Regions from separate parts of the Shewanella sp. Isolate7 genome, predicted to be linked through region 3. Evidence: predicted binding sites of a transcription regulator. Region 3 holds the regulator's gene; each other region holds the start of a gene.

Region 1 (5,272 bases), on a different contig from region 3:
CGGAAACACCCCGGGTATTGATGAACTAGCTGCCAGAATTTGATGAATAAGAGTAACCTTGTTCGGTAGATCACTCTCGGCAATACGCCCCAGGTTCCACACCACCAGCTCTTCCGAATCGAAATGCGTGGTGCCGATAAATAGGCGACGACCGGCCTGATGTTGCAGGGCTATCTGCTCAATCATCTCTGGGGTGTATACCTGTTCGATGAACTCAAACATCTGCTCACCATTGGTAAAGGCATCCTTAATCAGAGTATTAAGCAGGTTGCGCTTACCCAGGATCATCTTGTCGTTAATGCCAAGCATCACCTCTTTGAGACGCGGGATCTCGTCACCGCCAACAAATACAAAGGGCGCGATGAGCGAACCGGCACTGATCCCTGTGATCACTGTGTAATCCTGCAACTGCTGGCTGTCGTACAGACCATTGATAATGCCGGCTCCGAAAGCCCCATTAGCACCGCCACCCGACAGCGCGAGAATATTCAACCTGTCACCCTGGACCTTAAGGGGGGTAGATCCATCCTGGGCATTAAAGAGAAAGTCCGAGGCATCATCCCCCCAAACCCGATAGGGTTCGTCGGCCTGATGCTGAGTCTCGGCCGCCAGGGTCACGGTACGATAGTTTTCTTTAGTGACGCGAGTTTCCAGCGTATGCGTTGAGCTGCACGCCGCGAGAAACAGAGTCAAAAATACAGTAATGGGTAGACGCCTCATGACGCACTCCTCTTCACAATCTTGTTTGGATTATTCCGGTTAACGACGAACAGACAGACCAAGTTCGCCACGCTAGTTGATTGCCCCTATTGCCATTCATTGACAGGCAGGGCACTCTCTATTGGCGACAGTTTAATCAACTAACAGGATCTGCATTAATCCCATTTGCAGGATCTCGCCCTACAAAGCTAGGTAGGAAGCAAGGTGGAATCCTTGCTCGCAGATTCAGACTGTTTTTAGGGGGAGTGGTATTGAAGTTGAGGGTTGGCTTTTAGCTTTTAATTGAATTTATGGGGTGTATTTGAAGGCCTTAGCTTCATCGTAACCCATTGCCTACGGTGGTGAAGAGTTAAGGACATTCTCGCATCCATGGGCGGCAGCCGCGGTAGGCAATCGATAACTTTGAATCTGCTAATGCCAGATACAAAAAAACCCGGCCATCTGCATGGTCGGGGTTTCGGGCTAATCGGCTGCACCTAAAAGGTGCGGGCCAAATTAAGCGTCTTTCGAGGCGCGGCTGGCACGCTTACGATCGTTCTCGGTCAGGTGACGCTTACGCACGCGGATGCTCAGCGGAGTCACTTCTACCAATTCGTCGTCATCGATGAACTCGAGCGCCTGCTCAAGGGTCATCTGAATGTGCGGTGTCAGTACCTGAGCTTCGTCGGTACCCGAGGCACGCATGTTAGTCAGCTGCTTACCTTTCAGACAGTTAACCGTTAGGTCGTTAGCGCGAGAGTGGATACCCACTACCTGGCCTTCATAAACCTCGGCGGCGTGACCGATCATCAGACGACCACGGTCTTGCAGACCGAACAGGGCGAAGGTCAATGCCTTACCGGTAGCGTTAGAGATCAACACACCGTTTTGACGCTGACCGATCTCACCGCCCTTCACTGGACCATAATGGTCGAATGAGTGGTAGATAAGACCCGTACCTGAGGTGGCTGTCATGAATTCGGTTTGGAAACCGATCAGGCCACGACTAGGAATGATGAAGTCGATACGGATACGACCCTTGCCATCTGGCTGCATGTCACGCATGTCAGCTTTACGGGTACCAAGCTTCTCGATAACCGCACCTTGATGCTCTTCTTCAACGTCTACGGTTAGAGTTTCGTATGGCTCGCACTTCTCGCCGTCGATCTCTTTAACGATAACTTCTGGACGTGATACGGCCAGCTCGTAGCCTTCACGACGCATGTTTTCGATCAGGATAGACAGGTGAAGCTCACCACGGCCTGATACGCGGAAACGGTCTGGGCTCTCGGTCTCTTCGACGCGCAGTGCTACGTTGTGCACCAGCTCCTGTTGCAGACGCTCAAGGATGTTACGCGAGGTCACATACTTACCTTCTTTACCCGCGAACGGAGAGGTGTTTACCTGGAAGGTCATGGTCAGTGTTGGCTCGTCAACAGACAGAGGTGGCAAGGCTTCGGCGTTGCCCACGGCACAGATGGTGTCAGAGATCTTCAGCTCGCCCAGACCGGTAATGGCCACGATGTCGCCGGCATTTGCCTCCTCAACTTCGTGACGGTCCAGACCCATGTAGCCGAGTACCTGGCCGATCTTGCCATTACGTGTAGTACCATCGGCCGCCACTACGGTAACCTGCTGGTTAACCTTAACGCTACCGCGCTTGATACGGCCTACACCGATAACGCCCACGTAAGAGTTGTAGTCCAGCTGAGAGATCTGCATCTGGAAAGCACCTTCGGCATCGGCATCAGGTGAAGACACCTTCTCGACGATAGTCTCGAACAGTGGCGTCATGTCGGTGCCAGTCTCTTCAGGATCTAGGGTAGCAAAGCCGTTCAGTGCAGAGGCATAAACGATTGGGAAGTCCAGTTGCTCGTCGGTAGCACCCAGGTTGTCGAACAGATCGAATACCTGATCGATAACCCAATCAGGGCGAGCGCCTGGACGGTCGATCTTATTGATCACTACGATAGGCTTAAGGCCCTGAGCGAAGGCTTTCTTAGTCACGAAACGTGTCTGTGGCATTGGACCATCGACCGCATCAACTAGCAGTAGCACACAGTCAACCATAGAAAGTACACGCTCAACCTCGCCACCGAAGTCGGCGTGGCCAGGGGTATCAACGATGTTGATACGGTAGTCGTTCCACTTGATGGCAGTATTCTTCGCCAGAATCGTGATTCCACGTTCCTTTTCAAGATCGTTGGAATCCATCACCCGCTCAGCGGCCTCTCCTCGAGTCTCAAGGGTTCCAGACTGTGCCAGCAGCTTATCAACCAGGGTCGTCTTACCATGGTCAACGTGTGCAATAATGGCGATGTTACGTAAATTCTCTAACACGGATAAACCTCTTACCATCGAAAAAATAGGGTATTGATAACAGCCCTAATAATAGCTGTTGCAATAAAAAACGTGCCATTCTACTCTAGCGAGGGGCTCTCGCACAGGATTATTTTTTAGTCAGCTATGAATAGTCATGTTTATATTGGTGCGCACCATCTTGGTGAGCGCACCATTAAGAGGCAACCAATGCACCTTTATGGTGCAATGCCGAGATTCCCGCCACCCGCCTGCTTTATCGTTCCCATAAAAATCAATACCTTAAACTTTTGGCATGAGTCTCGCTTTACTCATGCCAGAACCGCGTTGGTCGCAACGCTGAATGATATAAGAAGGGCATCCCCTCTACTCTACTCGGAGACTTTAGAATGTCAGTTGAATCAGTTTTACAACAACTAGAAGAACTTGAAGTTAAGTTTGTTGATTTGCGTTTTACCGATACTAAAGGTAAAGAGCAGCACGTATCTATTCCTACTCATCAGGTTGATGCCGATTTCTTTGAAGACGGTAAAATGTTCGACGGTTCATCTATTGCTGGTTGGAAGGGCATTAACGAGTCAGACATGGTACTGATGCCTGACCCAACAACCTTCGTTCTTGATCCATTCACCGAAGAAACCACTGCCCTGATCCGCTGTGACATTCTTGAGCCAGGCACTATGACTGGTTACGACCGCGACCCACGCTCTATCGCTAAGAAAGCCGAAGAGTACCTGATCTCTACCGGCATCGCCGATACCGTACTCATTGGCCCTGAGCCAGAGTTCTTCCTGTTTGACGACGTTAAGTTCGGCACCGACATGTCTGGCTGTTTCGTTAAGCTAGACGCCAAAGAAGCGGCTTGGAACTCAGGCACTCACTACGAAGACGGCAACACAGGTCACCGTCCATTCGTGAAAGGCGGTTACTTCCCAGTAGCACCGGTTGACTCTTCACAAGATCTCCGTAGCGCCATGTGTCTAGTACTGGAAGAGATGGGTCAGGTAGTTGAGGCTCACCACCACGAGGTGGCGACTGCCGGTCAGAACGAGATCGCGACTCGCTTCAACAAGCTGACTGAAAAAGCCGACGAAATCCAAATCCTTAAGTATGTGGTTCACAACATGGCCCACGCTTACGGTAAGACTGCGACCTTCATGCCTAAGCCAATCGTTGGCGACAACGGTAGCGGCATGCACGTTCACCAATCACTGGCTAAAGACGGTGTTAACCTCTTCTCTGGTGACAAGTATGCGGGTCTGAGTGAAACTGCACTTTACTACATCGGCGGTATCATCAAGCACGCTCGCGCGCTGAACGCCTTCACGAACCCAAGCACCAACTCATACAAGCGTCTTGTGCCTCACTTCGAAGCGCCAGTGATGCTGGCCTACTCGGCACGTAACCGCTCTGCGTCTATCCGTATCCCAGTAGTACCAAGCCCTAAGGCTCGTCGTATCGAGACTCGCTTCCCAGATCCAACGGCTAACCCATACCTGGCGTTCGCTGCACTGCTGATGGCTGGTCTTGACGGTATCCAGAACAAGATCCACCCAGGCGAAGCCATGGACAAGGATCTATACGATCTGCCAGCCGAAGAAGCGGCCGAGATCCCACAGGTTGCGACTTCGCTGGAAAATGCGCTGGAGAACCTGGATGCAGACCGTGAGTTCCTGACTAAGGGCGGCGTATTCTCTGATGACTTCATCGATTCTTATATCGCCCTGAAGACAGCAGAAGCTGAAACCGTTTCTCGCACCACTCACCCAGCTGAGTTCGAGCTTTACTACAGCCTGTAATCCTTGCCTGTAAGTCCGCTTATAGCTTGAAGAAGCCGCCGCTTAGGCGGCTTTTTTATGTCTGTTAATCAGAGAGCTAAGCCTAATTTAAGCGCCTGACGACGGGCATAAAATTGATTTATCTTTATGGCCAAACTGCTATCATGATCACGCCGAATCACTTACCTTAGAATCCCATTATGTCTAGCCGCGATCCCTTCCAGTCTTACACCTGGCACAGCGATATTTTTAGCTGTCAGAGCAATGATATCAGCAGCTTCTCTGCCCGCCTGGCCGAGCAGGCGAGTCGCCTTGGGCTACAGGCACGCAAGCTGGGCGATGCTGGGCCACATCCGCTGGAGCTGTATCAATCACCGGCGCAGAAGGCAGATCAGCCCTCTATCCTAATCAGCGCAGGTTTCCATGGCGAGGAGGCCGCCGGCCCCTGGGGACTGCTCTACTTCCTCAACGAACTG
Region 2 (5,272 bases), on a different contig from region 3:
AACTAAAAATTGTTTAAGGGTTGATAATGAATAAGATAATACTCTCCTCTTGCGCCTTAGCCATCGCCTGTACTATGAGCCAACCTCTGGCAGCCGAAGAAAGTCAATTCGCCGCCTCGGGTGTACTCATGGGACTCAGCAACTACCTGTGGCGCGGCCAGACCATCAGCGACAACAAGCCCACACTTCAGGGCGATCTCATGGTGGAACACGAAAGTGGCTTCTATCTAGGCACCTCATTCGAGACCTATCGCTATGAGGATGAAGGTAGCGTCTACAATGATTATGAAATTGATTACTACGGCGGTTACTACCAGATGCTCACCGAGGATCTAGGCCTAGGCTTCAACGCCATGAAATACACTTATGGGGCTGGCGGCTACAGCGTCGAGTATTCAGTCAGTCTCGACTATAAGGCACTTAATCTGATGGTAAACTATGACCAAGATGTAGAAGCTTGGTACACAGAAGTTAACTATGGCTTCGACCTGTTTAACGACAGCCAATTGGTCGCCCATGCAGGCCTGTTTACCGATGCTGAAAACTATGGCTATCTCGACAAAGGAAAGGTTGCCGACAGCATCTATGATGTAGGACTGCGCTATCGCTACCCCCTACTGTCCCAGCTAGATCTCATGCTAGAGATCAGCTATCAGGAGTTCGAACACGACCACTATATGATAGGTCTCGCCTACAACTTCTAATCGTTAGGAATCAATCGAGAAAAATAAGCAAGAGATGGAGCGTCGATGGCGCTCCAGCTGCTTGGACTGCTAGCTGGCTACTGAAATGACTTCAAACAGCAATAAATTTCAGGCATAAAAAAACCTGCTATTAAGCAGGTTCTTATCTCTTCTAGAGAGGATTTGCATCAACAAGTTGGTACAGATGGCGAGACTTGAACTCGCACGGCCGTTAAGCCACTAGCACCTGAAGCTAGCGTGTCTACCAATTCCACCACATCTGCATCTTGTTAGTCTGATCTTACCGCTATTCTCACTAGGAGAGCAACTGATAATGGTACCGAAGGACGGACTTGAACCGTCACTCCCGAAGGAAACGGATTTTGAATCCGTCGTGTCTACCAATTCCACCACTCCGGCTCATCAATCAGACCTTACTCTCTGTCTCGAGTAAGTGAACGGAATTATACCTTTGCTTTTACTAATGGCAAGCCTTTTGCGACAGCTTTATTACCGACTGCCGATTTTTCATCCTAAGCGCCTAAAACTCGGCACAATCGGGCTATTCACACGGGGAAATTTTGCCACCAGGCTCACAAAATTCTCAAAACGATGACAAGGCGTTATCAAATTGACAGCATTAATTGATCGAGATCAGCATTTCTCATATCCATTCGCGCTAATTTAGCTTGGACAACGATATAAACAGCTACGAAAGAGGACTTCTCACATGGCATTTTGGTTAGATTTAATGTTTGGTAACCCCATTGGTCTGCTATCTATGATAGTTATCTTCACAACCATTGGCATAATGTCATACATCATGTGGTTGTTTATCTCGAAGTCGAAACCAGAATAGATAGGACCTCGAAGTCCAGAAAATCATATTTCTAATGCAAATGGGGGCTTATGCCCCCACTTTTTTATCTATCGTTCAGCGTTTCCCCCCCCAATTCCCCATAGGAGATCAGGCGGCGTGTTTACGACTGGGCACCACACTGTGAATGAAGTGGGGTCTGGCCTTAATAAGCAGCTGTAGCTGCTCGGGATTGGGTTCCCCCTGAGGCAGACGCAAGACCTGGCGATTGAGATGGGATCTAGCCTCCATGGCAATCTTAAAATCTGCGGTCGGGCCATGAATAGCGTATTGTTGCTTGTTACCCAGATACTGCAAGATGTTGGCCTCCAGCAGGCTCTGCACCGCCGCCTCATTTTCAGGCAGGGTCAGCACTGTCTCCCCTTGCAGGAAGAACTCTCTTAACAGGGCGCGCTCGGTCGGATCCAGCAGCCGCACCTTCTTCTCTATGGTCTCAGTGGTACGCTTGCCCTTGAGATGCTTGATCGCCTCATCGAGAAAATAGTTGGCCACCTGGGTCAGGAGATAGGCCGCGCCGATAATCAATCCCAGGCCGATGAAGTGGGCATATTGACTCACCAGCAGCTCTAGCCTCAGAGTCTGCATCAGGGAGGTGGGCGCAAAGAGTAAGGCGGCGCTGATCAGGGTCAGCCACAACATCAAATTGAAGATCACTTGCTTAGGACTCGTCTGTTTAAACAGCATCAGATTTAATTTTTCCATCTTGATACCTAGTGTCAAAAAACCTGCAGTAAGCAGAATAACTGCAAGTAAAATGCCAACCCGCAGAGCCACATAAAGACTTTACAAACATCATCTTGGCGACATTTTTATTCCTTTGCGCGAGCAGAACATAAGAATCAGGCTATGCTTAAAGCTATGTGATCTGGACAGCGCACCTAACGTCAATTGTCGGCCGTGCTTATGGTGCTTGGGATAAGCGATACCATAAATGGCAAACCACACAGCTCAGCTACTCAAGAGTCCCATCGGCAGAAAACTCACCCTGTCGATCATCCTCTTCAGCTCCTTAATCACCCTGCTCACCACGGGCTTCCAGCTGGTCAACGACTATCGCAGCGACGTCAATCGCATCACCCGCCAATTCGACAGCATAGAGAAGGTCAATCTGGACGTGCTGGCGGCCAGCATCTGGGTGATCGACGAGCGCCTGATCAACACCCAGATCGACGGCCTGATCCAGCTGCCTGACATCACCTACATAGAGATAAACGACGACAGCGGCCAACACTGGCAGGCGGGCACGGCAACCCCGGAAAACACCATAGAGCGCAGCTTTAAACTGGTCTATGGCTCAGGCAACGAAAACATAGACGTTGGTACCCTGTTAGTGCAGGCGGATCTGAGAGTGGTATATGAGAAACTGCTCGATCGCGCCATCATCATACTCCTCTCCAACGCCATCAAGACCTTCATCGTCGCCGGCTTCATCCTCTTCCTGGTGTGGTTTCTGGTCACCCGCCACCTGCATAAGCTCAGCGACTACAGCCAGAACATCAACCTGGACGGCGAGTTCGAGCCCCTGGTGTTCGTCAAGAACAGCCATAAGAATGACGAATTCTGGCTGGTTGCCAAGGCAATCAATGAGATGCAGCTGCAACTCAGGCGCTCCTTCGATGACATCAAGGCCTCCAAGCTGGAACTGCAAGAGGCCCTGGCGGATCGCGAGCGACTGCTGGAACTGGAACGCAGCTACAAGGATGAACTGGCGCGCCAGGTGAAGGAACGCACCCAGGAACTGGAGCAATCCCTGCTGGTGCTTAAACGCGCCCAACAGGTACTGGTCGAACAGGAGAAGATGGCAGCGCTCGGCGGCCTGGTATCTGGCGTAGCCCACGAGATCAACACCCCTATCGGCATCTGCCTCACTGCAGCCAGCACCCAGCTGATCCATATCGAGGAGCTGATCAAGTTGATCCATAGCGAAAACGCGACCCTGGAGGAGATCAATGCCATCCTGGAGGAGTATCAGCAAAGCTGTGAGTTGATCATCAGCAACATCACCCGCGCCAGCACCCTGATCCAGAAGTTCAAGACGATCGCCGCAGAGCAGAGCCTGGAAGACAAACGCAGCATCAACCTCAAACAGGGGCTAGAAGAGCACCATGAGTCGATGCATTTCATCTACGGCGACAAGCAGGCCGAGGTGGAATACCGGGTGGATCCCGACCTCAACATACTCACCAATCTCAGCCTGTTTAAGCAGATCGTCACCAACCTGGTGTCCAACGCCTATGCCCACGGCTTTAAGGATCGCAAGCAGGGGAAGATCAGGATAGACGCCGAGGTGGACGATGGCATGCTCAATATCCGTATTCAGGATGATGGGCCGGGGATCGGCAGCGAGGCCAGCAGTCATATCTTCGAGCCCTTCTATACCACCACTCGCTCGGAGGGCGGCACCGGCCTGGGACTCTCCGCCGCCTTCAACGCCGTTACCCTGCTCAAGGGCAACATTCGCTATCGCGACGACGGCGAATTAGGCGGCGCCTGTTTCGAGGTGAGCTTTCCGGTTGAGGTCCTCGACAGCCCAGCCATCGAGCTCAACCTCTCCAATCAATCAGGCATTTAACCGCTTAACTGTCAGTCCTTTAACTGCTTAGCCCTTTAACTGCTTAGCCCTTTAATTGCTTAGCCGTTAAGCGGCAGATCGCCATGATCACCTCTGTCGCCTTCACCATAGACTCCAGACAGATGAACTCATGCTTGCCATGGAAGTTGTGACCACCGGTAAACAGGTTAGGACAAGGCAGGCCCATATAGGAGAGACGACTGCCATCTGTGCCGCCGCGAATAGGCTTGATCTTCGGCGTGATCCCCAGCTCACCCATCGCCTGCTTGGCGATATCGACAATATGGGGATGCGGGATCAATTGATCGCGCATATTGTAATAGCTGTCTGTGATGCTAACCGTTAGCGAGCCCTGGAGCAGCTGGGCATTGCAGGCCTCGACCCGTTCGGTGAGCCAGCGCTTACGCTGCTCGAACTGATCCAGATCGAAATCGCGAATGATATAGGTAAGCTGCGCCTCTTCGGTAACCCCTTTCATCTCTGCTAGGTGGAAGAAACCGGCGTAGTCCTGACTGTTTTCTGGGGTATCGCCAAGGGGCATCTTGGCATGAAATCGCGCCGCCATGGTCTGGGCGTTCACCATGACACCATAGGCGGAGCCAGGATGGCAGTTGTTTCCCTTGGCCGTCACCACGGCCGTGGCGGCATTAAAGTTCTCGAACTCTAGGCCCCCTAGCTCGCCACCATCCACAGTATAGGCCCACTCGGCCTTGAAGGTTTCGAAGTCAAACTTATCGGCGCCGCGGCCTATTTCTTCATCGGGGGTGAAACAGAGATAGATATCGCCATGAAGGCTACCCGGCTCTTGCATCAGGGTCGATAGTGCGGTGACTATCTCGGCGATCCCCGCCTTATCGTCGGCGCCCAGCAGGCTTGTGCCATCCGTGGTGATCAACGTCTGTCCCAGATACTGAGCTAACTCGGGAAACTCCTTGGGAGAGAGCCGGTTCAGCTCACCAAGATGAATATCGCCGCCATCATAGTTCTCAATCAGTTGAGGGCGCACATTGGCGCCGCTAAAGTCCGGCGCCGTGTCCAGATGGGCGATAAAGCCGATAGGGGGAACCCCTTCGACCGTCGCGGGCACCAGGGCGGTCAGGTAACCCGTAGAAGATAGCGCCACCTGACTGAAGCCTAACT
Region 3 (14,721 bases):
TCATCAAGGTTGGTGAGGGGGAGCTGGAGATCTATGCCCAGCATAGTGATGGTCAGTTTGAGAGCTATCCCAGGTTTCAGCCCGTGAGCCAGGCGATCAGTGGCCTGGACTGGTGGGACAGACGCGATGCCTATGGCGAGGCGCTGGATCAGAGCGATCTTGTCTACCGTAAGGTGGAGGCCCTGCAAGACGTCGACGGCGATGAGATAGTGGATATGGTGGTGCGCTATACCAAGAGTTCGGGCGTGCTCGATAGGGTTAACGACTATGAGATCTACCTGGGGGAGCAGGGCGAGAATGGGGTGACTTTCGGCAAACAGCCCCAGAGCGTGATCCGCGGTGATGGCACCCTGACGGGTTTCGAGCTGGTGGATATCGACCTCGATGGCCGCAGTGAGGTGCTGGTGTCTGGCTTCGATATAGGTCTGTCGCAGATCATCGGCGCTCTGGTGTCGGGGAGTATCGATCAGGATGTGCACCTGTTTACCATGGATGATAAGGGGCGCTTCGCTGCTAAGCCGAACATGAGCAAGTCGGTGGAGTTGAGTTTCAGCCTGACCTCGGGGCAGAGTGGCTCGCCCGTAGTCAGGTTGGCGGATATCAATGGCGATAGACGTCAGGACTTGCTGCTCTCCGATGGTGAAGAGGAGCTGGATCTGTTTCTGGGCAACGCCAAGGGGGCGCTCTTTGCTCGCAGAGAGAGCCTGAAGATCGCCCTGCCTAAAGATGGCGACATGCTGAGTAGCGAAGATCTAAATCTGGATGGTAAGGCAGATCTGCTGATCAAGTATGGCAGACAGGATAAGCCAGCCTTGCAGAGTCAGTTCTTGGTGATCATGACCCAGTAGTCGCCCCCTTGTGTTAATCGCGCAGAGATACACTTTGTCGCAATTTAGCTGCTTGCCATAACTCAAATTACTTCAGTGAGTTAGCATCTACTAACCGGCGCTACTCATGGAGGGCAGGCTGGCTTAAGGCTTGTTTCATTTTTCATCGCTACCCTGAGGTCGAAGGTGACTTGTGGTCACCCAGAGACTATGTGAAGGGCTTGTGTATGATAGGTTTTGGCAGCGCCAGTAGTTCTGCAGGAGCAGATGTCGCCGTAAACATCATCACTTACCTGGGAGCCGGATGCTTGTTGGTAGTGGTCGTAGGGTTTGCAATAGCCCTGTATCAGGAGTGGCAGATAGTGCGCCGCTTCGATGCCGAGAAGCAGAGACAGAGATTCTTCGATAGCCTCTCCAATATCACGCCGCGCTCCCGTTAGCGGCCTCTTGATTCTTTAAGGGGTTAGACTCCCTTGTCGCCTGGTTCGCGAGTACTGTTCCTCGAACTGGGGCGCTCGAACCTGGCCACTCGAACCTGGACGCTCGAACCTGGACGCTCGAACCTGGCCACTCGAACCTAGTCGCTCGAACCTGGACGCTCTGACATGAGTCGCCCTTATATGAGTCGCATCAGGCGATAAGCCCTAGTTAAGTCGTCTTAGTTGAGCGATAGCCTGGCCTGCTCCGCGACCAGGGCGACAATCTCACGATTCAGGCTGAGCTGACGTTGTCGGCTCTGGTCTGTCGCTTCGCTGGCTAGCGCACTTAGGCTGTCATGGATCGCGCGCGACTGCGAATGACCGCCCAGGTGGTGCGGGTAATACTGATCTTGATGATTTGGCTCGCCGTCGAATTGCGGCTGCCAAAACGCGTCTTTGTCTCTGGTGTGTCTTTGTGTCTCAAGCCTGTACAAGGGAAAGCCTCCTGAGTGCGTGACCGCGCTAGGGCCTGTTGACCTTTTGAGAACAATTTTTGTTCTAATTGAGCACGTTCAAATCGCGGCATGAGGCTTGAAGTATAGTTATTCTATATAAAAGCCGAGTAACAAAGAGTTGAACGTGCTCAAGACGAACCCTGCGGGCAGCGTCTGTATCATTTTTCTACTGCGTTATCGCTCATTGATGTAGCACACTACATTACAATCGCTCTGCCTTGTATAAAATCGATACAGAATGCTGCAAAAATGAACGCGAAAGATAAACAGGCCCTAGGATAAGCGAAACTTATGCCAATTAGATGACAGACAGAAACTCGGGGTTGGGGCGTGCTAGAACCTGGCTTAGCGCCTATGTTGCACCATTATTTTGCACCATTAGCGTGCATCAATTGCTGCAGGGAAGTGCAACCTGGCGATGCAACCGGTATCGCTATTGTTGAGGCTAAAACGCCATTGATAACGCTGACACAGGGCCTCGACGATCTCCAGCCCCAGGCCATGGCCCTGGGGGCGGGTGTCGCTACTGCTCATGCCATGGCCCTGATCTTGTACCGAGATCCCTTTTTCATCGACGCTGATGCTGATGTGGCCGCTATCGCTGGCGTTGATGGCGTTATTAAGCAAGTTGACCAGCAACATGCGTAGCACAGGCTCGCTGGGGGCTATCTGCGGACTGGCATCGAGTTGTAGCGTTAGCTGGATCTGTTTCTGGCTTGCCAGGGGGGCGACCTCGGCCAGGATCTGCTTGAGTTCCTTCTCCTGTAGGGGTCTGAGCTCGGGCGAGCTCAGTCCTTTTTCCTGTTTTACCAGGCTCAGCAGTGCATCGATGATCTGCTGCATATTGCTGGCGGCCTTGGCGATGCGCCCGCGTTGTCGCTGTTGAAACTCCGGATTGCCTTCCTGCTCGAGCAGACGGCTGGCGCCCTGAATAATGGTCAGCGGCGTCCTGAGTTCATGACTGGCATAGCGAGAGAAGGCCCGTTCGCGGCGGATCAGCTGGGCGATCTGCTGCTGATAGTGATTGAGGCTGGCGGTGAGGGCATGAAACTCCAGGGTGGCGTCCTTGGAGACTTGAAAGCTCTGGTTGCCCTCCGAGCCCTCGAGCTGCTCGCTGATGGCCCGGATAGGAGCGATAAGCCTACGGGTGAGCATGGTGATGGCAAAGCCGAACAGGGCAAACAACATCAGGGTGACCGCCAAGATAACCAGGCTGATGTTGTTCCATTCGTCACGGCTCAGCTCTACCTTCTCGGCATCCATCACCAGAATCAGGGGATGGGTTGCCTTGGTGTCGTCATATTGGCTGCGATAGATGAAGATATCTTCCTTGAAGGTGTCGTGTAGCTCATCGAGAAAGCCGATGGGGAGATCGGCAATGGTTTGATATTCCTTGGGTAGGGTGTCCGGATCATTGTAGGCAACGATCGTGGTGCTTAAGACCAGCGGCGACATGGCGCCCTGTTCGAACGCCGTCTGAGCACTGGGGGCGATCTGCTCCAGGGTGCGGCGGTTGAGTTCATCTTCGACCCAGTAGAGGATGATGATACTCAAGATATAGAGGATCGCGGCCACCAGGAGGGCGATGCTCCCGAAGTAGAAACTGAGTTTACGAGTCATACTCTTGGCGGTTTTTCGCACCTGTTGGGCCTCTATTGATTCACGTCTAACCGAAAGCCTATCTTAGGCACTGTCAGTATGATGGGGGTGTCGAAGGGTTTATCCACCTGGTTTCTCAGCTGGTACATGTGGCTGCGCAGGATATCGCTGTTGGGAGGCTCTTCCCCCCACAGATGCTGCACTATCTCCTCCCGCTTCACCACATTGGGGGCGCGGGAGATCAGCAGGTGCAGGATCTGGTAACCACTGGGAGTCAGCTGCAGTTTCTTGCCATCGCGGTAGGCGGTATGCTCGGCGATGTTGAGGGTGAGCGGCCCACACTGCTGGCAGCCTTGAGCGACCCGTCCCAGCTGGCGTTTGATTAATGCCAGCAGGCGCACATGCAGTTCATCGAGATCGAAGGGCTTGGTCAGGTAATCGTCGGCGCCGCTGTGAAAGCCTTGCAGCAGATCCTGTTTGTCGTCCAGCGCCGTCAGCATCAGGATTGGGACGCTGGAGCCTTGCTCTCTCAGGGCCTTGGCCACGGCATAGCCGTCCATCTTGGGCAGCATGAGATCCAGTACTATGGCGTCGAAGTGTCCCTCGGTCGCGAGGCGCAGGCCGAGTTCGCCGTTGCTGGCGTAATCCACCTGAGCCCCCTGGGCTTCCAGGTAGTCTCCCAGGACGCCGGCGACATCGGCATTATCTTCTATGATGAGTATTTGAGTATTTTGCATGGCTTTTCTCTCGCCGGTGACTCTACCTATCCTAGCGTGAAAAAGATGTCGTTAACATTGAAATTCAAGCGCATCCGATTGGGCTTTGGGATGCACTCGAGAATCAATTCAGCAGGAACAGGGTGGCGAGGCCGAGGAAGGCGAACAGGCCAATCACATCTGTGACTGTGGTGAGCACCATGCCGCCGGCCAGCGCGGGATCAATATTAAACTTCTTCAGCAGCAGGGGAATGCAGGCGCCAGCCAGACCGGCCACCGTCATGTTGATCAGCATGGCGCCGCCGATCAGTCCGCCCAGGGCGATATCGCCCTTCCATAGCCAGATGGCCGCAAACACCAGCAAGGACCAGAGCAGGCCGTTGAGAAAGCCGATAGCCAGCTCCTTGCCGATCAGCCAGCGGGAGTTACTCTGACCTATCTGTCCCAGGGCGATACCGCGTATCACCAGGGCCAGGGTCTGGTTGCCCGCCACGCCGCCCATGCTGGGTACTATGGTCATCAAGATGGCGATGGTGGCAAACTGCTCCAGGGTGTTCTCGAACATGTTGCTGACCGAGGCGGCCAGCAGCGCGGCAAACAGGTTGATGGTCAGCCAGAGGGAGCGCCTCAGGGTGCTCTTGACCACAGGGCCGAAGGTATCGGTATCGTCATCCATACCCGCCATCCCCATCATGGAGTGTTCGGCGTCCTCACGGATCACGTCGACGATATCGTCGATGGTGATACGGCCCAGCAGACGATTGGTTTCCTCTTCCACCACGGGCGCCGAGACCCAGTCATGGCGTTCGAACAACTGGGCGACTTCGCCGTCGTCCATGGCCACGGGGATCCCCTCGAGATCGTCGTTCATGATCTCTCGCACCGAGGCATTAGGATCGCAGGTGAGCAGGTCGGTAATGCGTACGCCGCCCAGCAGGCTGTCGCGCTTGTCCACCACATACAGGGTATCTGTGGCATCGGGCAGCTCGCCGCGGATCCTCAGGTAACGCAGAATCACATCTATGGTGACATCGGGCCGCACTGTCACGGTATCTGTGTTCATGATACTGCCGGCGGTATCTTCCGGATAGGAGAGCGCCTGCTCCACCCTGGCCCTGTCTTGCGCCGTCATCGACTGCAACACCTGATTGAAGACGCTGTCGGGCAGGCTACGCAGTATGTAGGCCAGATCGTCGGTATCCATGCCTTCGGCCGCCTTGGCGACCCGCTCGGGACTCATCTGGGTGATCAGGGTATCTTTGAGCTCTTCACCCAGCTCGTCGAGGATCTCCCCCGTGTGCTGCTGGTCGATCAGCTGCCAGAGCACCTGACGGGTGCGCGGCGGCGAAGATTCCAGGATGAATGCGATATCGGAGGCGGCCATGTCGTGCAGCATGCTGCGCACATGGACAAACATGCCACTGCCTAAGGCTTGAGTCAGCTGATTAAGGCGTTGATCTGTGGTCTCACTATCTAACACTTCGATCGGCATAGCTCCTCCTTTGGCAGTTGATTGAACGGCATGGGCGGTAGGCTTGTAAGTCTATGATAAGTATAGGACGAAATTAAGCTGGTACCGGAAAGCGAGCCGATTATACGGCCTCATCGAATTTGGCGTCAATAAGGGCGCTGATGGCATCTAGGGCCGCCTGGGCATCTTTGCCTTCGCTGGTGATGGTGATGGTTTTGCCCATGCCGGTCTCGAGCATCAGGAGGCCGAGTACGCTGGCGGCGGAGGCCTGTTTATCGCCCTGAATTAGGGTGACCTCGGCGTCGAACTTGGCGGCGAGTACCGCCAGCTTGGTCGCCGCCCTGGCGTGTAGCCCCAGTTTGTTACAGATGGTCAGCTGGCGAGCCAACTTAGTCATGCTTTAGCTCTCTGTGGCGAGCCTGTACCTTATGCTGCCCCTTGTTAAACAGCTTGGCGAGCTGGTCGGTCACATAGACAGACCTGTGCTGACCGCCGGTGCAGCCGATGGCGATGGTGAGGTAGCTGCGGTTGTTGCGCTCGAGGTGAGGCAACCAGGTCTCCAGCAGGTTTTCGATCTGCCAGATGAACTTGTTGACCAGTGGCTGCTGACTGAGAAATTGCTGCACAGGCTCGTCCAGGCCGGTTAAGGGCCTCAGCTCCGGCTCCCAGTGGGGGTTGGGCAGGAAGCGTACGTCGAACATGAAGTCGGCTTCGCTTGGCATGCCATATTTAAAGCCGAAAGATTCGAAGTTGATCACCAACTCTTTATCCACAGTGCCAAGCAGGATCTCGCGAACCTTGTCGCTTAGCTCATAGATGTTGAGGTTGGAGGTATCTATGTAGTGATCCACCAGTTTAGCGATGGGATCCAGTAACTTACCTTCGAGCTGTATCGCCTCCTTGAGGGAGACCTTAGAGCGTGACAGCGGGTGTAGTCTGCGGGTCTCGCTATAGCGCTTGAGCAGCACGCTGTCGCTGGAGTTCAGGAAGAAACTTAAGATTTCGGTATCTTTGGGAAGCTTGGCCAGCTGCTTTTCCAGCTGGATCTCTTCGCTCGGCATATTGCGCACGTCGACACTGATGGCCACGAGATCGTTGCGTCCCTTGAGCTGCTCCAGCAGGGACTCCATCATCTGCAGTGGCAGATTATCGACACAGTAATAGCCTAGATCTTCTAAGACCCTAAGCGCGACGGATTTTCCCGATCCTGAGCGTCCTGATACCAAAACCAATTTCATTGGGTGATCACCTGATAGAGTTCGGATTCATCTTGGGTCTTTCTTAGCTGCTTAATGATCGCCTTATCATTGAGCTTCTCGGCCATGGCGGCCAGGGTGCTAAGATGTTGCTCGCATTGATCTGCGGGCACTAATAATGCAAAAAGGATATCGACGGGCTGATTGTCAATGGCATCGAATGCGATTGGTTCAGCACATTTCACCAGTACGGCCACGGGTTGATCTATGTTGGTCAGCCGCCCGTGAGGAATCGCGATACCATTGCCTATACCTGTGCTGCCCATTTTCTCTCGAGCCAGAAGGCTTTCAAAAATTTCTTGAGAGGAGAGGGTAGGGTACTGGACAGCGGCTAAGTCGCTGATAAGCTCCAGTACCTTTTTCTTACTGCCCGGAGTGGCGCAGGTGGTGCACTCCGGCCGCAGGATGGTACTCAGTTCCATCGTTAATGTTTAGTAAGCTTCTCTTTGTGTTTAATGACCTGACGATCGAGTTTGTCAATCAGGGAGTCTATCGCGGCATACATGTCCGCATGTTCGGATGTTGCGAACACTTCTCCGCCGCGGAGATGTAACTTTGCCTCAACCTTCTGTTGCAACTTTTCGACATTTAATACAACGTGCACATTATTGATCTGATCGAAATGACGTTCAAGCTTTGTGAATTTCTCTTCGATGTAGCTTCGTAGAGATTGGGTGATCTCGATATGGTGCCCAGTCAGGTTTATTTGCATAAAGATAGTCCTCCAGTTTCCAGGTTTGTTTTATAAGCTCTTGCGCTGATTCGACGGCGGTATCAGCATCGCTTCGCGATACTTGGCAATGGTGCGTCTAGCTACCTTGATACCCTGTTCGGCCAAGAGTTGAGCCATCTTGCTGTCGCTCAATGGCTTTTTCTGGTTTTCCGCAGCAACCAGCTTCTTGATGAAGGCGCGTATTGCTGTTGAAGAGCACTCTCCGCCATCGTCGGTACCGACGTGACTGGAGAAGAAGTATTTGAGTTCGAAGATCCCTCTCGGGGTATGCATATATTTTTGTGTGGTCACACGTGAGATGGTGGACTCGTGCATCTCCACCGCCTCGGCAATGTCGTTCAGTACCATGGGCTTCATCGCCTCTTCACCAAATTCGAAGAAGCCTTGTTGGAAGTCGACGATACAGTTGGTCACCTTGAGCAGGGTCTCGTTGCGGCTCTCCAGGCTCTTAAGGAACCATTTGGCTTCCTGCAGGTGGCCACGAATAAACTGGCCATCCGCCTGGCTCTTGGTGCTGCGCGCCATGGCGGCATACTGCTGATTGACGTTGATCTTGGGCATGCTGTCGGGATTAAGCTCGACCACCCAGCGCCCCTTCTTCTTGGTGACGGTCACATCCGGGATCACATACTCGTCGCGGCTGGCGGTGATGGCGAGACCGGGACGGGGATTGAGTGTCTGGATCAGGGCGATGGCATCCCTTAGGTCATCTTCTTTGAGCTTGGTCTTGCGCATCAACAGACGGAAGTCGCGGCCGGCGATGAGATCCAGATGTTCCTTGATCAGCATGCGGGCGTTGGCGATGTGCGGCGTGTCGTCGCTGTATTGGGCGAGCTGAATCGTCAGGCATTCGCTGAGATCCCTCGCCGCCACGCCGATGGGATCGAAGTGTTGTACCCGCTTGAGTACAGCCTCGACCTCGTCGAGTTCGATCTCAGGATCGCCCATGGCTTCGAGAATATCTTCACAGGTCTGGGTCAGGTAACCACGCTCGTCGATGGCATCTATGATGGCGGTGGCGATGGCCAGATCGTTATCGGAAAAGGGGGTCAGGTTCTTCTGCCACTCAAGGTGTTCATACAGGCCTTCGCTGGTTTCACCCTGAAAAGGCATGTCGTCGTCACGCATGGCGCCCGAGCTGGAGTTGGGCGAGGCGGTATAGACCTCGTCCCAGGTGGTATCGACCGGCAGCTCGTCTGGCATGGAGTCCTGGGTCAGGGCGTCAGAGGTCTCGACACCTGAATTATCCTGGCTCGAATCCAGCTCTATCTTGTCGTCGTACTTGTTATCGAAGTTGTCGCTGACGGTATCATCTTGCAGCTCGACATTGGCGCTCTCCTGCTCTTCGTCCAACTCCAGTAGCGGGTTAGATTCTAATGCCTGCTGGATCTCCTGCTGCAACTCTAATGACGACAACTGCAACAGACGAATGGCCTGTTGTAGCTGGGGCGTCATGGTGAGATGCTGACCCATTTTGAGCTGAAGTGACGCTTTCATCGTACTGCTATTCCCTTGTTTCTAATTATAAAATGAGAAAGCTCTGGCTATATGTGCCGGACAAATATATCGAATAGTCGCTAAGGCCACAATCTAAGATAGGTTTTTCTGTGTGGCCCCGTTATAAGATTAACTATAGCTTGAATTGTTCACCTAAGTACACTGCTCGTACTTGCTGGTTGTCTAAGATTTCGGCGGGTGTGCCTTCGGCGATCAGATTACCATGGCTGACGATATAGGCTTTCTCACAGACATCTAGTGTTTCGCGCACATTATGGTCGGTGATCAACACCCCCAGGCCACGATTCTTAAGCTGCTCGATGATCTTCTTGATGTCGATGACCGAGATGGGATCGACCCCGGCGAAAGGCTCGTCGAGAAGAATAAACTTAGGGTTGGCGGCCAGCGCCCTGGCGATCTCTACCCGGCGACGTTCACCACCTGAGAGTGCCATGCCGTGGCTGTCACGGATGTGGGTGATATGGAACTCTTCCAGCAGGTGTTCCAGTTCCTCTTCGCGGCCGTCGTTGTTCAGATCGCTGCGGGTCTGCAGTACGGCCATGATGTTGTCGCGTACCGAGAGCTTACGAAAGATGCTGGCTTCCTGAGGCAGATAACCTATGCCCTTGCGGGCGCGCAGGTGCATGGGATCCAGCGTCAGGTCGTCATCGTCGATAAAGATGCGGCCCTTGTCGCTCTGCACCAATCCGACGACCATGTAGAAGGTGGTGGTCTTGCCGGCGCCGTTTGGCCCCAGCAGGCCGACGATCTGCCCGGTCTTGACCGTGAGGCTCACGTCTTGGACAACGGCACGACTCTTATAGCTCTTGGCGAGGTTCTCCGCCTTCAAGGTTAGGTGTGTCATTGCTTTTCCTGTTTGGGCTGTTCGGGTTTCTGTTCTGGCTGGATCTGCTCCTGATAGTTCTCAGGCTGAATGATGGTGATCACTCTGTCTTTGCCGCTGCTCTCGGCGATCAGCTGTTGCTGCTCTATGTTGTAGCGGATCTGCGAACCTGTGACCTGGCTGCCTTCCTGTTCCAGGGTGGCGTCGCCGATCAGTGTCAGGGTGCGGCTGGAAAGCTCGTAGCGTATCTCCTTGGCACTGGCAGATGCTGGGCGGCCATCTTCCATCACCTGAGAGTAGGTGGCTGGGTTGCCGGTGGCGATGAGGATCTTGCCGCTATTCTTCTCTTTGCTGAAGGCGCGCAGCTTACTGGCCAAAATCTTGATTGAGCCTTGTGTGACTTCTACCGGACCGTGGAAGATGATCTGGTTGTTCTTGATGTCGGCTTCCTGGCTGGCGGCAGAGATCTTAACCTCTTGCAGCAGGTCGTTTACCTCGGCGTGGGCGCCAATACTGACCAGGGACAGCAGGCCAGCAAGAATAAGGCTATTTAGTTTCATATGTTCCTTCTACCTGACTCGTCAGTCGTATATTTTGTGCGTTGAGATCGGCATATAAGCCTTCCCCGGTAATGAGGAAATCTTGCCCTGTGACCCGAATGCTTCTGTCGGATGTCATAATCATAGTATTGAGATCCAGCTCCAGATAGGTGGTCTCTATGGTCTGAATCGGTTCTTCTGGGCTAATGGCATCAATGATAACATTATTTTCCAGGGTGACCCGTCCGCTATTTTTGTCCAGCGTGCCCTTGGTGGACCTCAGGCGCCACTGGGCATCGCCGTTGTCGGGATAGACCAGATAGATGGGCTGGGTAAAGTAGGTCAGGTTGCGCTCGGCATAGTGTTCCATGTGGCTGGCCGATACCCGGCTGTTGATGCCACCCTCATCATTGTATTGCACGCTCTTGAGATCCCGGACGATATAGTCGGGACGATCGACGTTTTTGAGGGCTAGATCTTCGTTGCCCTTTTTCGACTGCACCTGCCAATAGAGCAGCAGTGCGGTGCCGAAGAAGGCGATGATCGCCAGGGTGACTCTGTTCATATGCTCATTCCGTGGGCCGAGGCAAACTTATCCTGACTCAGCAGAATAAGATCCGTCAGTTCACGCAGGGCGCCATGACCGCCCTTGATATGGGTGACCATGTCGGCGTGTTGGCGCACATAGGGGTGACCGTCGGCCACGCAGACAGACAGGCCCACCTTCTCCATCACAGGCAGGTCCACCATGTCATCACCTATGTAGGCAACTTCCTCTGGCGTGACCTTATAGAGGCTTAGCAGCTCCTGGTAGGGCTCTAGCTTGTTGTCGACACCCTGGTAGATGTGGGTGATGCCCAGTGCCGTCATGCGATCTTCCACTATCTGTGACTTGCGCCCCGTGATGATGGCCACGGGAATGTCGCTGGTCAGCAGAGAGCGGACGCCATAGCCGTCGCGGGTATGGAAGGTCTTGAGCTCATCGCCCGAGTTACTCATATAGACCAGGCCGTCGGAGAAGACGCCGTCGACGTCGCAGATCAACAGCTTGATCTGTTTCGCTTTCAGCCAGACTTCGTCGCTGATGGGACCGTAGAAACCTTGATGTGCCATGTTAGATCACCCCCGCCTTAACCATGTCCAGCATGTTGAGTGCGCCAATCGGTCTTTGTTGATCGTCGGTGACGATCAGGCCGTTGATCTCTTTCTCGTCCATCACCTTGAGTGCCTGGGCGGCTAAGATACCGTCGCTGACGGTGACGCAGCCATGGGTCATCACCTCTGAAATCGAGGTCTTGCGCAGGTTGATCTCAGCGTCGATCACCCGGCGCAGATCGCCATCGGTGAAGATGCCGACCAGCAGCCCCTGGTTATTGACCACAGCAGTCATGCCCAGCCCCTTCTTGGAGATCTCATACAGGGCCTCTGTGATGCAGATATCTTCGCTAACCAGTGGCAGCTCGTCGCCCTTGTGCATCACATCGCTCACCTTGAGCAACAGCTTGCGGCCCAGGCTACCGCCTGGGTGGGATAGGGCGAAATCATCTTTGGTAAAGCCACGAGCCTGAAGCAGGGCCACCGCCAGGGCATCGCCCATGACCAGGGTGGCCGTGGTGCTGGAAGTTGGTGCCAGTCCCAGCGGACAAGCCTCTTCCGGTACCTCGATACACAGGTGGACTATGGCGTGTTTGGCCATGTTGGATTCGGGTTTACCCGTTACCGCGATGACCGGCAATCCCATGCGCTTGATCACCGGCATCAGGGTTAAAATTTCGCTGGCCTCACCCGAGTTGGAGATGGCGAGCACGATATCGTTCTCGCTCAGGACGCCCAGGTCTCCGTGACTGGCCTCGCCGGGGTGGACGAAGAAGGCGGGGGTGCCAGTGCTGGCCAGGGTGGCCGAGATCTTGTTACCTATGTGGCCGGATTTGCCCATGCCCATCACAATTACCTTGCCGGTGCAGGCGAGGATCAGCTGGCAGGCCTTGGCAAATTCACTTGAGTCGACATATTGATACAGGTTGTCCAGCGCGTTGCGCTCGATATCGATAACCTTGCGTCCCCAATGACGTAATTGATCTGCATCTACCATCTTGTTCTCTCTATTTTGTCGGCCTAAACGTTATTAGGATAGGAAAAGCGTGATTTGGTACGCGATAAAAGTCGCTAATAACACGCCGCCATGCCAAGGGCGAAGTTGGCGGGCTTTGCCGGTTAATAAAATCAGTATGGCCAGGGCAACGCTGGTTGCCATCACCATGTAAAAGTCGCGACTGCTGGCGGCGGCATCGACCGCGCCAGGGGCGATAAGGGCGGGCAGCGCCAATACCGCTAGAATATTAAACAGGTTCGAGCCAACCACGTTACCTATGGCCAGATCGTCTTCCTTCTTCAGCACGCCTGCCACACAGGCCGCCAGTTCCGGCAGGCTGGTGCCGACGGCGATGATGGTCAGGCCTATGACTAAGTCTGACATATGGAAGGCCTTGGCGATACCCACGGCGCCTTGCACCATCCAGTCGGCAGACAGGGGCAGCAGCACTAGGCCGATGACGAGCCAGAGGATCGCCTTAGGCGTGGGGACATCTTTAGGCACCTCGCTCTCGGCCTCATCGATGAGCGGATCTTTTTCCTTATTGGCGATCGCATGCCAGATCAGGTATCCCATGAGGGCGAAGAAGAGTGCCAACAGCACCAGCCCCTCGATGCGGGTCAGCTGACCATCATAGAGAAAGTATCCTGCCAGCGCCGTGGCGCCAAGCATCATAGGGATTTCCCGCTTGAGTGTCTGTGAGCTTACCGAGATTGCGCCTAACAGCGCGGTGATCCCTAAGATCAACGTGATGTTGGCGACGTTGGAGCCCAGCACATTACCTATGGCCGTGTCTGTCATGCCCTCGAGGGAGGCGGTGGCTGCCACAAACATTTCCGGGGCCGAGCTGCCCATAGCGACGATAGTGAGGCCAATCAACATAGGCGGCAGGCCGAGATTACGGGCGAATGCCGCGGCGCCGAAGACGAATTTGTCGGCACTCCAAACCAGTGCACCCAAACCAGCAATCAGTAAGAAAATATTAAATAGCATTGAAAATCTTTTTATTTAAGAGTCTGCCGCGCATTTTCGCTGGATTTGAACAAAATTGAAAGTATTGCGCAAAGATAGTGTCGATTCAGTTGTGCACAATCCGTCAATTTCGTACAATTTGCCTCTTTTCCTGCCGCCTAACCATGGAACGCACTAGGTCCCGTTATGAGTCATCAATCGTTAAGTCATGACAACCAAGCAAAGGGTGAGACTAAGCCGATGGAACAAGCGCCGATGGAACAAGCGAAGCCATTGGTCGAGATCAGTCATCTGGGCTTCAGTCGTGGCACCCATGTTATCTATGACGATGTCAGCCTCACGATCCCCAGGGGGAAGGTGACCGCCATCATGGGACCCAGCGGCATAGGCAAGACCACACTGCTTAAGCTGATCGGTGGTCAACTGCGCCCAGACAAAGGGGTCATCAAGGTCGATGGCATAGACGTGCATCAATGCAATCGCGGCGAGCTGTTTGCCCTGCGTAAGCGCATGAGCATGCTGTTTCAGAGCGGCGCCCTGTTTACCGACATGAATGTGTTCGACAACGTGGCCTTTGCCCTTAGGGAACACTCCGAGCTGCCCGAGGCGATCATTCGCCGCATCGTGTTGATGAAGCTCGAGGCGGTCGGTCTTCGCGGCGCGGCGCAGATGATGCCGAGCGAACTCTCTGGCGGCATGCAAAGGCGTGCGGCCCTGGCTCGCGCCATCGCCCTGGAACCCGAGTTGGTGCTCTACGATGAGCCATTTGCCGGTCAGGACCCTATCTCCATGGGCGTCCTAGTTAAGCTGATCCGCGAGCTGAGCGACGCGCTGAGCCTCACCTCTGTGGTGGTGTCTCACGACGTACAGGAGGTGCTGGGGATTGCCGACTACGTCTATGTGCTGGCCGATAAGAAGGTGATCGCCCATGGTACGCCAGCCGAATTAAGGGCCGCAGACAATCCGAAATTGAAACAGTTTATCGGCGGCGAGCCCGACGGGCCCGTGCCGTTTCATTTTCCCGCCCAGGATTACCAGAAGGAGATGTTAGGTGAGCGTGATTGATCAAATCGCCCGCTTAGGTCGTGGTGCGATCGACAGTGTCACCGGCCTGGGACGCGCCGGACTCATGTTGTGGGGCGCCATCGCCAAGGTGCCAAGGGTACGTAAGAGCACGCCGCTACTGATCAAGCAGCTGTATGTGATCGGCGTGCAGTCCATGGTGATCATCCTGGTCTCAG

Evidence for each region. Region 3 encodes sigma-54, which starts transcription at its own class of promoters, with help from an activator protein. Its sites were predicted from a motif close to GTTGGCACGNNNNTNGNNT; they were not measured.
Region 1: the regulator sigma-54 is predicted to act here: its motif matches at 3,308-3,326, upstream of glnA (glutamate--ammonia ligase).
Region 2: the regulator sigma-54 is predicted to act here: its motif matches at 2,304-2,322, upstream of L1D47_RS13875 (superinfection exclusion B family protein).

Annotation. Positions count from the first base shown of each region.
Region 1 is NZ_JAKEVJ010000041.1:16,441-21,712, reverse strand. It holds gene L1D47_RS11835 (patatin-like phospholipase family protein) at 1-720, opposite strand, end outside; gene typA (translational GTPase TypA) at 1,216-3,039, opposite strand; gene glnA (glutamate--ammonia ligase) at 3,408-4,817, shown strand; gene L1D47_RS11820 (M14 family metallocarboxypeptidase) at 4,997-5,272, shown strand, end outside.
Region 2 is NZ_JAKEVJ010000052.1:21,017-26,288, reverse strand. It holds gene L1D47_RS13895 (TorF family putative porin) at 27-704, shown strand; tRNA gene L1D47_RS13890 (tRNA-Leu) at 881-967, opposite strand; tRNA gene L1D47_RS13885 (tRNA-Leu) at 1,019-1,103, opposite strand; gene L1D47_RS13880 (DUF3149 domain-containing protein) at 1,414-1,542, shown strand; gene L1D47_RS13875 (superinfection exclusion B family protein) at 1,651-2,262, opposite strand; gene L1D47_RS13870 (ATP-binding protein) at 2,492-4,132, shown strand; gene pepT (peptidase T) at 4,176-5,272, opposite strand, start outside.
Region 3 is NZ_JAKEVJ010000003.1:59,317-74,037, forward strand. It holds gene L1D47_RS01335 (VCBS repeat-containing protein) at 1-848, shown strand, start outside; gene L1D47_RS01340 (intracellular growth attenuator family protein) at 1,019-1,267, shown strand; gene L1D47_RS01345 (hypothetical protein) at 1,486-1,740, opposite strand; gene L1D47_RS01350 (HAMP domain-containing sensor histidine kinase) at 2,140-3,381, opposite strand; gene L1D47_RS01355 (response regulator transcription factor) at 3,414-4,097, opposite strand; gene mgtE (magnesium transporter) at 4,201-5,568, opposite strand; gene L1D47_RS01365 (HPr family phosphocarrier protein) at 5,669-5,944, opposite strand; gene rapZ (RNase adapter RapZ) at 5,937-6,785, opposite strand; gene ptsN (PTS IIA-like nitrogen regulatory protein PtsN) at 6,782-7,225, opposite strand; gene hpf (ribosome hibernation promoting factor) at 7,228-7,515, opposite strand; gene L1D47_RS01385 (RNA polymerase factor sigma-54) at 7,546-9,033, opposite strand; gene lptB (LPS export ABC transporter ATP-binding protein) at 9,167-9,898, opposite strand; gene lptA (lipopolysaccharide transport periplasmic protein LptA) at 9,895-10,437, opposite strand; gene lptC (LPS export ABC transporter periplasmic protein LptC) at 10,424-10,981, opposite strand; gene kdsC (3-deoxy-manno-octulosonate-8-phosphatase KdsC) at 10,978-11,529, opposite strand; gene L1D47_RS01410 (KpsF/GutQ family sugar-phosphate isomerase) at 11,531-12,508, opposite strand; gene L1D47_RS01415 (calcium/sodium antiporter) at 12,542-13,501, opposite strand; gene L1D47_RS01420 (ATP-binding cassette domain-containing protein) at 13,721-14,545, shown strand; gene mlaE (lipid asymmetry maintenance ABC transporter permease subunit MlaE) at 14,532-14,721, shown strand, end outside.